Regions from separate parts of the Streptomyces sp. NPDC092045 genome, predicted to be linked through region 1. Evidence: riboswitches for the same ligand, from Rfam matches in the RefSeq annotation. Region 1 holds a riboswitch; each other region holds the start of a gene.

Region 1 (3,960 bases):
GGCGCCCGCCATGAAGGCTCGACACGTCCTGCCCGGGTTCACGGAGCGAACCGGCTCCGGGACGCGGACCCTCGATCCGTACACGAAGCTGCTGGAGTCCCGGATCGTCCTCCTCGGCACCCGGGTCGACGAGGTCTCGTCCAACGACGTGATCACCCAGCTCCTGTACCTGGAGTACGCCGCGCCCGAGCAGGACATCGCGCTCTACATCAACTCCCCCGGCGGCTCCGTCACCGCCATGACCGCCATCCACGACACGATCCGGACCCTCGCCTGCGACGTGGCGACCACCTGTCTGGGCCGGGCCGCCTCCAGCGCCGCCGTCCTGCTCGCCGCCGGCACCCCGGGCAAGCGGACGATGCTCCCCGGCGCCCGCGTCACGCTCCGGCAGCCCGCCGCGGAGGAGCCCCTGCACGGACGGCCGAGCGACCTCGACGTCCATGCCCGCGAACTGCTCCGCCAGCGCGCCCTGATGGCCGGGCTGCTCGCCGGGCACACCGGACGGAGCAGCGAGCGGGTCGAGGCCGACCTCGACCGCCTCGCGGTCCTGGACGCCCCGGCCGCGGTCGAGTACGGGCTCGTGGACCACGTGATCACGAGCCGGCGCGCCGCGGCCGGCCGCGCGGCGCGGTGAGCGGACCGTGGTTCCCGAGCCGCCGCCGCTGCCGGCCCTGACGCGGGCCGAGGGCGAGCTGATCGACGCGTACCTCGCGGTCGTCGACCTCCTGGGGAAGATCAATCCATCCAGAAGTACGCATACCTATGGGGCCCTGAGGGCGGCTCAGGCCCTGGTGGGACGCGCGGAGGAGCTGCGCGAGGCGCTGGCCCTCATGCACGCGCGGGGTGAGAGCGAGGTCCACGCGGACACCCTGGCGCGCGCCCTGCGGGTGTTGGACGGGGAGCGGCGGGCCGGCCGGGTCACGCTCCCCCGGGCATGACGGAGTTGACATTCCGGCATGTCGTGTCGAGGGCCGGACGGCCGACGCCCCCGCCGGAACGGCTCGTCCGTTCGGTGGAGTCGACGAGTCGACATGTGGCTCGGGCGAGTTGCGCACGGGGTGTACACATCTGGCGGAATCGGACGTTCCCTCGCTGGTGCGGGGCTCGTCGGCCAAACCTCCGACGATCACGAAAGCATCCTGTCCACCCGAATGGATCAGTCGTGAGGACTCTCACATAACGCCGTTTCCACTCGGATTTCGACCAGGCTGTGGGGCAAGATCCCTGCCGACGACAAGCCCCCGCCATCCGAGGCGGGGCGGTCCGGGCGGACGCCGAGTCCTGCCGCCGTCCCGGACGCCTGGTCGACAGGATTGGATCGGCAGGAGTGGAGGACCCGAGCAGTACGGGCCGTACGCGCTGTTTCCGCAGCGGGGCCGGCCCTTGGGGTGAAGCCGCAGCCGCGGCCGGGCATCTTCGCCTGCCCGAACCCGACAGGTCATCCTTCACAGGCGGCTGACGAAGGGTTGCGCATGACTGCGCAGATGTACGTCCCGTCCCTGCTGTCCCGGGCCGGAGCCGTCTCGGCTCTCACCCTCGCCGCCGTCGGCGGCACGCTGTTCGCGCCGGGCGCGGCACCGGAGGCACAGGCGGCGACCGCACACGCGAACAAGGCGCTGAGCGTCGCCGCCGCCAAGAAGGGGGCGCCCTACCGCTACGGGGCCACGGGACCCTCCCGGTTCGACTGCTCGGGCCTGACGCTCTACGCGTACAAGCAGGCGGGCAAGTCGCTGCCCCGCACCGCGCAGCAGCAGTACAACAAGACGAGCCGGGTCTCCGCCGGCAGCCGGCAGCAGGGGGACCTGGTCTTCTTCCACTCCGGCGGGAAGGTCTACCACGTGGGCATCTACGCCGGGAGCGGCAAGATCTGGCACTCGCCCAAGACGGGCTCCTGGGTGAAGCTCGACAAGATCTGGACCTCGAAGGTCTCCTACGGACGCGTCCGGTGACCCCGCCCGGGCGCTGAGCGGGCGCCGGAGGGGAGGCCGGGGGTGCGGCGGCGCCGCCGCACCCGGACCGCCCCCGCCGCCCCGGCCGCGCCACGCCGGAGGGGCCCGGGGACGCGCCGGACGGGCCCGGGGGCGCGCCGGACGCCTTCTAGGGCGTGTGTCGAAAGTAGCGCCGTCTGCCCGGAGGGCAGGCCCGGCGGTGTCCGGTGCGTGCGATCGCAAGGCGGAGGGTCGCCCCGATACTTGTTGCATCGGGGTGATCCCGACAACGCGGCCGGGGGTGCCCCCGTGCCCGCAGGGCTACGGGGGAGTGCCTGCCGGGCGCCGCCGGGCAGGCGGGACTTTCGACACACGCCCTAGCAGACCACCGGCGCGGCCGCCTTCCACGGCAGGGTGATGCCGACCGTCTTGCCGCCGTCCGGGGTCGGGGTCACCGAGAGGCGGCCGCCGGACCCCGCCGCCAGGGATCGGATGATGACCATGCCGCGTCCGTTGTCCTGCTGGACCGCCGCGGGGAGGCGGCGGGGCAGGCGCGGATGGCTGTCCGTGACGCCGACGTGGAGCTGCTCCCCGCGCTCGAGGCGGACGTCGACCGTGAAGGTGGGCGACTGGCCGAAGGTGTGCAGGACGGCGTTGGTGGCCAGCTCCGAGACGATCAGACGGACCGCGTCCGCCTGGTCGGAGAGTTCGTCGAGGCCCCAGCCGGTGAGGACCTCCGCGACGTACCGCCGGGCGGTGGGGACCGAGGCGGGCTCGCTCGGCAGGGTGACGGTTGCTTCCTGATGGTCTGCCATGGCGACTCTGTCCCTTTCCCGCCGGGGCCGCTGCCCCGGATAGCACTGCGCGTCAGAGTCCCACCGATGGTGCCGCGCCGTACCGGGTTCCACCAGGAAAGAGCCGCCCCTGTCGCCCGAAGCGGTGAACCGTACGAACCGTGAACGGCCCCGGCGCGGCCCTCAGGCGGCGGGGGCGGTCCGCAGGACCGTCTCCACCGCGCGGCCGATCTGCGCGTCCGTCAGGTCGGCGCGGGCCGTCAGGCGCAGGCGCGAGACGCCGTCGGGGACGGACGGGGGCCGGAAGCAGCCGACCGCCAGGCCCCGTTCCCGGCAGTCCGCCGCCCAGCGCAGCGCCGCCTCCGGGGAGGGGGCGCGGACCGAGACCACGGCCGCGTACGGCCGGGCCGCCGTCAGACCGGCCGCGGTGAGCCGCTCGTACAGGGTGGTGGCGACGGTGCGGACCCGCGCGGCGAGCCCCGGTTCGGCGGCGATCAGCCGCAGGCTCGCGAGGGCGCCGCCGACGGCGGCCGGGGCGAGGCCGGTGTCGAAGATGAAGGTGCGGGCGGCGTTCACCAGGTGCTCGATCACCCGGGCCGGGCCGAGGACCGCGCCGCCCTGACTGCCTAGGGACTTGGAGAGGGTCAGGGTGGCGACCACGTCCTCGTCGCCCGCGAGTCCGGCGCCGTGCGGCGCGCCCCGGCCCCCGTCGCCGAGGACGCCGAAGCCGTGGGCGTCGTCCACGACGAGACCGGCGCCGTGCGCGCGGCAGGCGGCGGCGAACTCCGCGAGCGGGGCCCGGTCGCCGTCGACGGAGAAGACGGAGTCGCTGACGACGAGGGCCCGGCGCCCGGGGTGCGCCTCCAGGGTCTTGCGCACGGCCTCGGGGTCGGCGTGCGGGACGACGGCGGTCTCGGCGCGCGCCAGGCGGCAGCCGTCCACCAGGGAGGCGTGGTTGGCGGCGTCCGAGACGATCAGGGAGTCCCGGCCGCCGAGCGCGGTGAGCACCGCGAGGTTGGCGGTGTAGCCGGAGGAGAAGACGAGGGCCGCCTCGAAGCCGCAGAAGGCGGCGAGTTCGCGCTCCAGGTCGGTGTGGAGCAGGGTGGTGCCGGTGACGAGCCGGGAGCCGGTGGAGCCGGCGCCCCAGCGCCGGGCCGCCCCGGCCGCCGCCTCCGTGACCTCGGGCCTGCGGGTGAGGCCGAGGTAGTCGTTGCCCGCCAGGTCGAGGAGGTCCGACT
Region 2 (3,960 bases), on a different contig from region 1:
CGGCGCTGACCGTGGTCACCAACGCGCTCAACATCGCGGGCGAGCTCGCGGTGCGCCCGCAGATCAAGATCGTCACGACGGGCGGCGTCGCACGGCCCCAGACCTACGAGCTGGTCGGCCCGCTGACGGTCGGGGTGCTCAGTGAGGTGGTGCTCGACGTGGTGGTCCTGGGAATCGACGGGATCGACGCCGAGTTGGGCGTGATGGCGCACCACGAGGACGAGGCGAGCATCAGCCGGCTCTTCGCGGAGCGGGCGAGCCGGGTGGTCGTGGTGACCGACTCCTCGAAGATGGGCCGCCGGGCGTTCGCGCGGATCTGCGGCCTGGACCGGATCGACACCCTGGTGACCGACACCGGCATCGCGCCGGAGACCGCCGCCCGGCTCGCCGAGGCCGGGGTGAAGGTCCTCACCGTCTGACCCGCCCGCCCCTCCCGGCGGAGGGACGCCTCGGCAACCGGCCGCGGCGACCGGAGGGACGACGGGCACGGGCGACGTCCGCACGCCCCGGCGGCGCCGTCAGCGGCCGGCGAGCGCGGCGCGCCGGATCGTGGCGTCGAGGAGGTCGAGGGCGTCCTCGGCCGTGCGCCCGGGCGCCCTGTTCCACGGGCCGATGAGGTCCCGCCAGCCCCGCGACCGCAGCTCGGTCATGATCCAGGCGGCCGCCTCGTTCATGGTGTCCGCGCCGCCGTGGCCGAGGCGGTGGGCCGCGAGGAGCGCCCCGCAGACACAGCGGGCCCCGCGCCTGTCGCGCAGCCTGTACGGGGCGTTCTGCCAGCCCCACTCGGTCAGGACGAGGCGCGCGTAGCCGAGGTGGACCGAGGGGCGCAGCTCGGGCCGGCCGATGCGGCGCCAGGCGTGGAGGCGGTCCGGCAGCACGGCTCCGATCCGGCCGGGGAGGCGCTCGACCGGGCCCGGGGCGGGGAGCGCGTCGAGCGCCTCGGCCACGAGCCGTTCCACGGGCACGCTGAGCAGGTCCCGCCAGCTCCGCTCCTCCCCCGGCGACAGCGGCCCGGGGGCGGGGGCGAGCGGGTCGGGAGCGGTCCAGTCGGTGACGATCCGCTGCCAGACGGCGCTCTCGTAGAGGGCGGCGGCCTCGCGGTCGAGGGCGTCGGGGGCGAACTGAGGGGCGGGGGACATCGGGCGGCTCCTGGGTCGGTCACTCCATCCTTCGAGAAGGATGTCGGCTTTGCGCCCTTTGCCCTTGAGTGACCGCGATGCACCCAAAGCGCCCTCACTCCCGCACAGGGTCTCACTCCATAGATTTTCGGCTTATTTCTCCATCAATGGAATTACGCCGCATATTCGGACATAACCCACCGGGTGACGCGACTCACTCCGCACGGCCGGGCACACGACCCTCGCCCGCCCCGCCCCGTGCCGCACAAGGAAGTTCGGCGCTTCCGCGGCCCGACCGATCTTGAATTCCCCGAATTCAGTGATCCAATAAAGAGGACCGCCTCCCTGATCCTCTTGTTATTCGCCGCATTACTGGCCTACGGTCACCTCCATTCGAGCGGAACGCCTAATCCTGCCGCCGCTCGACAACCTCCCTTTTCACCCGACGGCAGGAGCGGGGGACCCACGAATACGCCGGCCCGGAATCCGGGACGGCTCGGGGTGCAGCCGCGTGCGCGCGGCCGGACATCTCCCGTCCGAACCCGACAGCTCACCTCGTAGGCGCCGGAGAGGAATCCGTCATGCCTGCACACGGTAAGCACCGCCGCATCCGCCGCAGCCGCGTCTCCCGCGGTCTGGCCCTGGTCGGAACCGGTGGGGTCGCGCTGTCCCTGCCCCTGATCGCCCCCACCACGGCCGGAGCCGCGACCGCCGCGACCGCCGCCGGGACCCCGGAGATCGCCGTCGGGGCCTTCGCCGCTCCCGCCGCGCCGGTCGCCGCCAAGGCCCCGGCGGCCACGCGCACGTACACCGTCGTGAGTGGTGACTCGCTTTCCCTGATCGCCCAGAAGAAGGGAATTCAGGGAGGCTGGAAGAGCCTTTACCGCGCCAACCAGAGCGCCGTGGGTGACAACCCGTCACTCATTCACCCCGGCCTGGAACTGACGATTCATCGGGGTTCGGCCGAGGCCGCTCCCGCGCGGGCCAAGACGCAGGAAAAGGCCGAGCGGAAGAGCACCGCGAAGGCGGAGAGGGCAGAGAGGTCCGGTACGGCCGAACGGGCGAACCGCTCCGAGCGCCGCGCCACGCCGACCGCCGCCACCGCCACCACCGGCACGGGCGCCTCCGCCGCCGCTCCCGCGGTCGCCGCCGCCCCGGCCGCCGTCCCCCAGTACGCCGACAACCTCGACGGCTGGATCCGGGAGTCGCTGGACGTCATGGCCCGGCACGGCATCCCCGGTTCCTACGAGGGCATCCACCGCAACATCATGCGCGAGTCCTCCGGCAACCCCCTGGCCATCAACAACTGGGACGTCAACGCCGTGAACGGCACCCCCTCGAAGGGCCTCCTCCAGGTCATCGAGCCGACGTTCCTCGCGTACCACGTGCCCGGCACGGCGATGGACCTGTACGACCCGGTCGCCAACATCACCGCCGCCTGCAACTACGCGGCCGACCGCTACGGCTCCATCGACAACGTCAACGGGGCCTACTAGTCGGCGCCGGCTGGTCGGCACCGGTCGCCGGGGCTCTCCGGCCCCGGAAGTGCCCGGTGAACCAGGAGGTGGCGAGCTGCGCCACCTCCTCCAGGGCGCCGGGCTCCTCGAAGAGGTGGGTGGCGCCCTCCACCACGGCCAGCCGGTTCTCGCAGCGCAGCAGCGCCCCGGCCCGCCGGTTGAGGTCCAGGACCAATGGGTCCTCGGCGCCCACCACCAGGAGGGTCGGGGCCCGCACCCCGGCCAGGCGGTCGGCCGCGAGGTCCGGCCGTCCGCCGCGCGAGACGACGGCTGCGACGGGGGACGCGGGGTCGCCCGCCGCCCACAGCGCGGCCGCCGCCCCCGTGCTCGCGCCGAAGTAGCCGAGCGGGAGGCCCGCGACGTCGGGCCGCTCGGCCAGCCGCTCCGTGGCTCCGGCGAGCCGGCCCGCGAGGAGCGGGGTGTCGAAGACGTGCGCCCGGTCGGCCGCCTCGGCCTCGCCGAGCAGGTCGAACAGCAGGGTTGCGAGACCGGCCCCGTTCAGCTCCGCCGCGACCGCCCGGTTCCGGGGGCTGTGGCGGCTGCTGCCGCTGCCGTGGGCGAACAGGACGAGCCCTGCGGCCCCTTCGGGCACGGCGAGCCTCCCGGGGAGCACGGCGCCGTCGACCGGGATCCGCACCTCCGTGTCCCGGACGACGGGGTCGCGCCCGGCCCGGATCCGGTCCAGACAGGCGATCACCTCGTCGTCCGGCGTCTGCGGGAACTCCCGGTAGAACTGGCCGACGGCGTAGAACCCCTCCGGGGTGCGGACGCCGACGGTCTCGTCGGCCTCGCCGCCGAGGCGGGCCGTCCAGCCGGGCGGGGCGACCGGCACCGCGAGGACGATCCGGGCCGCTCCCCGGGCGCGGACCACCCGGCAGGCGGCCAGGGCCGTGGCACCGGTGGCCAGCCCGTCGTCGACGACGAGGACCGTCCGCCCTTCGAGGGGCACGGGCGTCCGGCTGCCCCGGTAGCGGCGGGCGCGCTGGTCCAGTTCGGCCAGCTCGCGCTCCTCCACGGCGGCCAGCGCGCGGTCGTCCACCCCGGCCTCGTGGATCACCCCGTCGTTGAGCACCCGCACGCCGCCCTCGCCGATCGCGCCCATCGCGACCTCCGGCCGGTGGGGCACGCCCAGCTTCCGCACGAGGCAGATGTCGAGCGGGGCGTCGAGGGCGTCGGCGACCTCGGCGGCCACCGGCACGCCGCCGCGCGGGAGGCCGAGGACCACGACGTCCCGGCCCCTGAGGTGGTCGAGCCGGGCGGCGAGCTGCCGTCCCGCGTCACTGCGATCGCTGAAGAACATGGTCCGACGCCCTTCCGGCCGTGCG
Region 3 (3,960 bases), on a different contig from region 1:
CGGGCGGGTCGAGCCGGTCGACCCGAGCCGGCCGGCGCTGCCGCTCGGCATGGGGGACCTCGCATCGTGGCCGGACCGGGCCGAGGCGCGCCCGTACCCGCCGGGCACGACGCTGCTCTTCTACACCGACGGCCTCTCGGAGGCGCGGAACGCGCAGGGCGTCTTCTACGACCCGGCGGAGCGGCTGGCCGGGCGGATCTTCCCCGGGCCCGAGGAGATGCTCGACGCGCTCGTGGACGACGTACGGCTCCACACGGGCGGCGGGGCGACGGACGACATGGCGCTGCTCGCGCTGAACCGCCCGACGGCGGGGCAGCCGGAGCGGCGCCGGACGATGCCGGTGGTGCCGCCGGGCGGCCCCCGGCGCTGAACCGCCGAGCGGGCCCCGGCACTGAACCCCCGGGCGGGCTCCGGTACTGAACCCCGGGGCGGCCCCCGGCACTGAACCGCCGACCAGGCCCCGGCACTGAACCGCCGGACGGCCCCCGGCGCCGAACCGTCCGGTAGGCCCCGGCGCCCCCGGCACCGAACCGTCCGGCAGGACCCGGCGGCCCCGTCACCAGGGGTAGTCGAGAGGTCTCCCTGTGATAACAATTGACGTACCGTCAGATTGCGGAGGTTTTGCCGTTCGGGAGATCCGCCTCACTGAAGGGGCATCAACCGGGGCGAATCCCTACCGATTGAATGAACGATCACGGGGGACGGCTTGGAATCGGGACCCCCTGTCTATTAACGTTCGATAACGCAGCGCGGTCGTCCCAGCCGTCGCAAGAGACGGCACCGTGCGCACGCGCCGAATCCCGAAAGGGAACCGGGGAACCACCATTTGGGGTGAATCGAGCCCTTCGCACTCGTGCGGCCGGCCCGTAGGAGACCTTCCTGCTCCGAACCCGTCAGCTAACCCGGTAGGCGAGAAGGAAGGAAAGGAGCGCGCCTCCGTGGCGTCCAACACCCCTGCCCCCGAAGCCCCCTTCGATGCCTTCGGCGGCGGTGCGGCTCCCTCCGTCCCGAACACCGAGTGGAACCCCACCGAGGACTCCCTCCGCGCCCAGGGCCGCTCCGGCGGCCGGCACCGGGTCGTCAAGCAGCGCTCCAACTTCGCCCGTTCCTCCACCGTCCTCGGCGTCGGCGTCATCGCGGCCGTGGGCGCGGGCGGTCTCGCCACCGCGCAGGACAAGCCGCCGGTGGCGATATCGCTCCCGGACCTTCCCGACCTCAACCTGCCCGACGCCCACGACCTCCCCGGCGTCGGCGCCCTCCTGCCCGGCGCGGAGGAGCGGGAGACGGTCCCCGCGGACCGCGCCAACCCGAACCCGCTGACCTCCGCCGCGTACACCACCGAGGCCGACGAGCGGACCGCGCGGACCGGGCAGGTCACGCGGGCGAGCCTGTCGACGGCGGACGCCCCGGGCGCCGCCGACGCGGGCGAGGCCCTGCGCGCCCGCATCCTCCAGCAGGCCGAGCAGCAGCAGGCCTCCGCCGACGCCGCCGAGAAGGCCGCGGCGGAGAAGGCGGCGGCCGAGAAGGCCGCGGCCGAGGCGCAGGCCAAGGCCGACGCGGCGGAGAAGGCGGCCGCCGAGGCGAAGGCGAAGGCCGAGGCGGAGGCCAAGGCCAAGGCGGAGGCGGAAGCCAGGGCGAAGGCCGAGGCCGAGCGCCTCGCCAAGCTCGCCGCCAGCTACTCGATGCCCCTCTCCTCGTACTCCCTCACCGCCACCTACATGCAGTCCGGCTCGATGTGGTCCTCCGGCTACCACACCGGCCTCGACTTCGCGGCCCCCACCGGCACCCCGCTCAAGGCGGTCCACGGGGCCACCGTCAAGTCGGCGGGCTGGTCCGGCTCCTACGGCTACCGGATCGTCCTGGAGCTGGAGGACGGCACCGAGATCTGGTACTGCCACCTCTCCTCCATGACGGTCAGCGCCGGCCAGACCGTCGGCACCGGCGAGACGATCGGCCGCGTCGGCGCCACCGGCAACGTCTCCGGCGCCCACCTCCACCTGGAGATCCACCCCGGCGGCGGCGACGGCGTCGACCCGGCGGCCTGGCTGCGCTCCAAGGGCCTGACGGTCTGACCCCCGGGCCCTCCCCGGGCCCTCCCCGGGCCATCCCGGGGCCCTGCCCGGGCCCGCGCGGAATAGGCCCGGCGGCGGAGACCGTTGATCACCCCATGACCTCTCTCCGTACGCTGGGCACGTCCGACCTGCACGTCTTCCCGCTCGCCCTCGGCGGCAACGTCTTCGGCTGGACCGCCGACGAGGCGCAGTCCTTCGCCGTCCTCGACGCCTACACCGCCGCCGGCGGCAACTTCGTCGACTCCGCCGACGTCTATTCGGCCTGGGCCGAGGGCAACGAGGGCGGCGAGTCCGAGACCGTCATCGGCCGCTGGCTCGCCTCCCGCGGCAACCGCGACGACGTCGTGGTCGCCACCAAGGCCGGCGCCCACCCCCGGTTCAAGGGGCTCTCCGCCCCCACGATCAAGGCCGCCGCCGAGGAGTCCCTGCGCCGCCTCGGCACCGACCGCATCGACCTGTACTACACCCACTTCGACGACGAGTCCGTCCCCGTCGAGGAGATCGTCACCGCCCTCGACCAGCTCGTGAAGGAGGGCAAGGTGCGGGCCGTCGCCGCCTCCAACATCTCCCCGGAGCGGCTCCGGGCCTCCCTCGACTTCGCCGAGGCCGAGGGCCTCGCCCGCTACGTCGCCCTCCAGCCGCACTACAACCTGGTCTCCCGCGACACCTACGAGGGCCCGCTCCTGGAGACCGCCGAGCGGACGGGGCTCGCCGCCGTCCCGTACTACGGCCTCGCCTCCGGCTTCCTCACCGGCAAGTACCGCCCCGGCACCGCCGTCGACAGCGCCCGCGCCGCCGGGGCCGGCAAGCACCTCGACACCGAGCGGGGCCGGGCCGTGCTCTCCGCGCTCGACGCGGTCGCCGGGGCGCACGGCGCCGAGCCCGCCACCGTCGCCCTCGCCTGGCTCGCCTCCCGTCCGACGGTCGTCGCGCCGATCGCCTCGGCCCGTACGGTCGAGCAGCTCCCGGCCCTGGTCGCCTCCGCCGACCTGGAGCTCACGGAGGAGGAGCTGAAGCTCCTGACCGAGGCCTCGGCGATCCAGGACTGACCGCGATCCAGGACTGACCGCGCGCCGGAACCGACCGCGCGCCGGAACCGACCGCGCGCCGGAACCGACCGCGCGCCGGGGCCGACCGCGCGCCGGGGTCCGGTCCGCCGGACGGCCGGGGCCTAACCGCGGTACGGGTTGTAGCCGCCGTAGTCCAGGTACTGCGGCGGCGTCCACGCCCGGCCCGTCGCCCGGGCCGCGTACGTCAGCGCGGGCGAGGCGACCGCCCTGCGCTGCCACAGGTGGTGAAGGAGTTCCTGCTCGCGGGCCGCGAAGTCGGGCCCGGCGGTGCCGCGCCGGGCCCGGTCCCGCAGGAACGCCAGGGTCGTCGCGAAGGTCTCGTACTCGCCGACGGTCCGCGCGCCCCGCTTGCCGTACGTCCGGGCGGCGTAGGAGCGGGCGAGCTCGCGGGCCCGCATGGAGGAGAGCGCGAGCGGCTCGTCGGGGGAGAGCCAGCCGGCCGCCGCGTACGCCGGGAGCTCGCCGGAGACCGTGCGCAGCTCCCGCTGCCGGCTCCACACCGCGAGCCAGGTCAGCAGGCCGAAGGCCGGCATCATGAGCGCCCCGTACACCGCGTAGAAGGCCCAGGGGCCGCCGAGGGTGGCCGAGCCGTTCCAGGCGGCGTGCATGCCCATGGCGAGCAGCAGTCCGGCGAGCGGCAGCAGCACCTTCCGCAGCCGCTTCCCGCGCGGGGCGAGCGCGGCGAAGCCGAAGCCGAGGCCGGTGAGCACGGTGAACAGCGGGTGCGCGAACGGCGACATCACGACCCGCACGAAGAAGGTCCCGGCGGTCACCATGCCGATGCCGGTGGCGCCGACCTCCTGGTCCTCGCCGAAGGC

The links. A riboswitch is a leader RNA that binds a small molecule or an ion and turns the genes downstream of it on or off. The one in region 1 is predicted to bind cyclic di-AMP.
Region 2: it holds a riboswitch for cyclic di-AMP, as region 1 does, so the genes downstream of both, ACIQKA_RS19320 (transglycosylase SLT domain-containing protein) here and ACIQKA_RS02770 (C40 family peptidase) in region 1, are expected to answer to the same signal.
Region 3: it holds a riboswitch for cyclic di-AMP, as region 1 does, so the genes downstream of both, ACIQKA_RS17960 (M23 family metallopeptidase) here and ACIQKA_RS02770 (C40 family peptidase) in region 1, are expected to answer to the same signal.

What each region holds. Positions count from the first base shown of each region.
Region 1 is NZ_JBIVSC010000001.1:591,495-595,454, reverse strand. It holds gene ACIQKA_RS02780 (ATP-dependent Clp protease proteolytic subunit) at 11-634, shown strand; gene ACIQKA_RS02775 (hypothetical protein) at 642-938, shown strand; cyclic di-AMP (ydaO/yuaA leader) riboswitch at 1,339-1,469, shown strand; gene ACIQKA_RS02770 (C40 family peptidase) at 1,473-1,949, shown strand; gene ACIQKA_RS02765 (ATP-binding protein) at 2,306-2,743, opposite strand; gene ACIQKA_RS02760 (8-amino-7-oxononanoate synthase) at 2,906-3,960, opposite strand, start outside.
Region 2 is NZ_JBIVSC010000007.1:20,664-24,623, forward strand. It holds gene ACIQKA_RS19310 (DeoR/GlpR family DNA-binding transcription regulator) at 1-419, shown strand, start outside; gene ACIQKA_RS19315 (hypothetical protein) at 519-1,139, opposite strand; cyclic di-AMP (ydaO/yuaA leader) riboswitch at 1,512-1,695, shown strand; gene ACIQKA_RS19320 (transglycosylase SLT domain-containing protein) at 1,700-2,614, shown strand; gene ACIQKA_RS19325 (phosphoribosyltransferase family protein) at 2,598-3,935, opposite strand.
Region 3 is NZ_JBIVSC010000005.1:461,906-465,865, forward strand. It holds gene ACIQKA_RS17955 (SpoIIE family protein phosphatase) at 1-370, shown strand, start outside; cyclic di-AMP (ydaO/yuaA leader) riboswitch at 782-927, shown strand; gene ACIQKA_RS17960 (M23 family metallopeptidase) at 939-2,072, shown strand; gene ACIQKA_RS17965 (aldo/keto reductase) at 2,168-3,121, shown strand; gene ACIQKA_RS17970 (PrsW family intramembrane metalloprotease) at 3,244-3,960, opposite strand, start outside.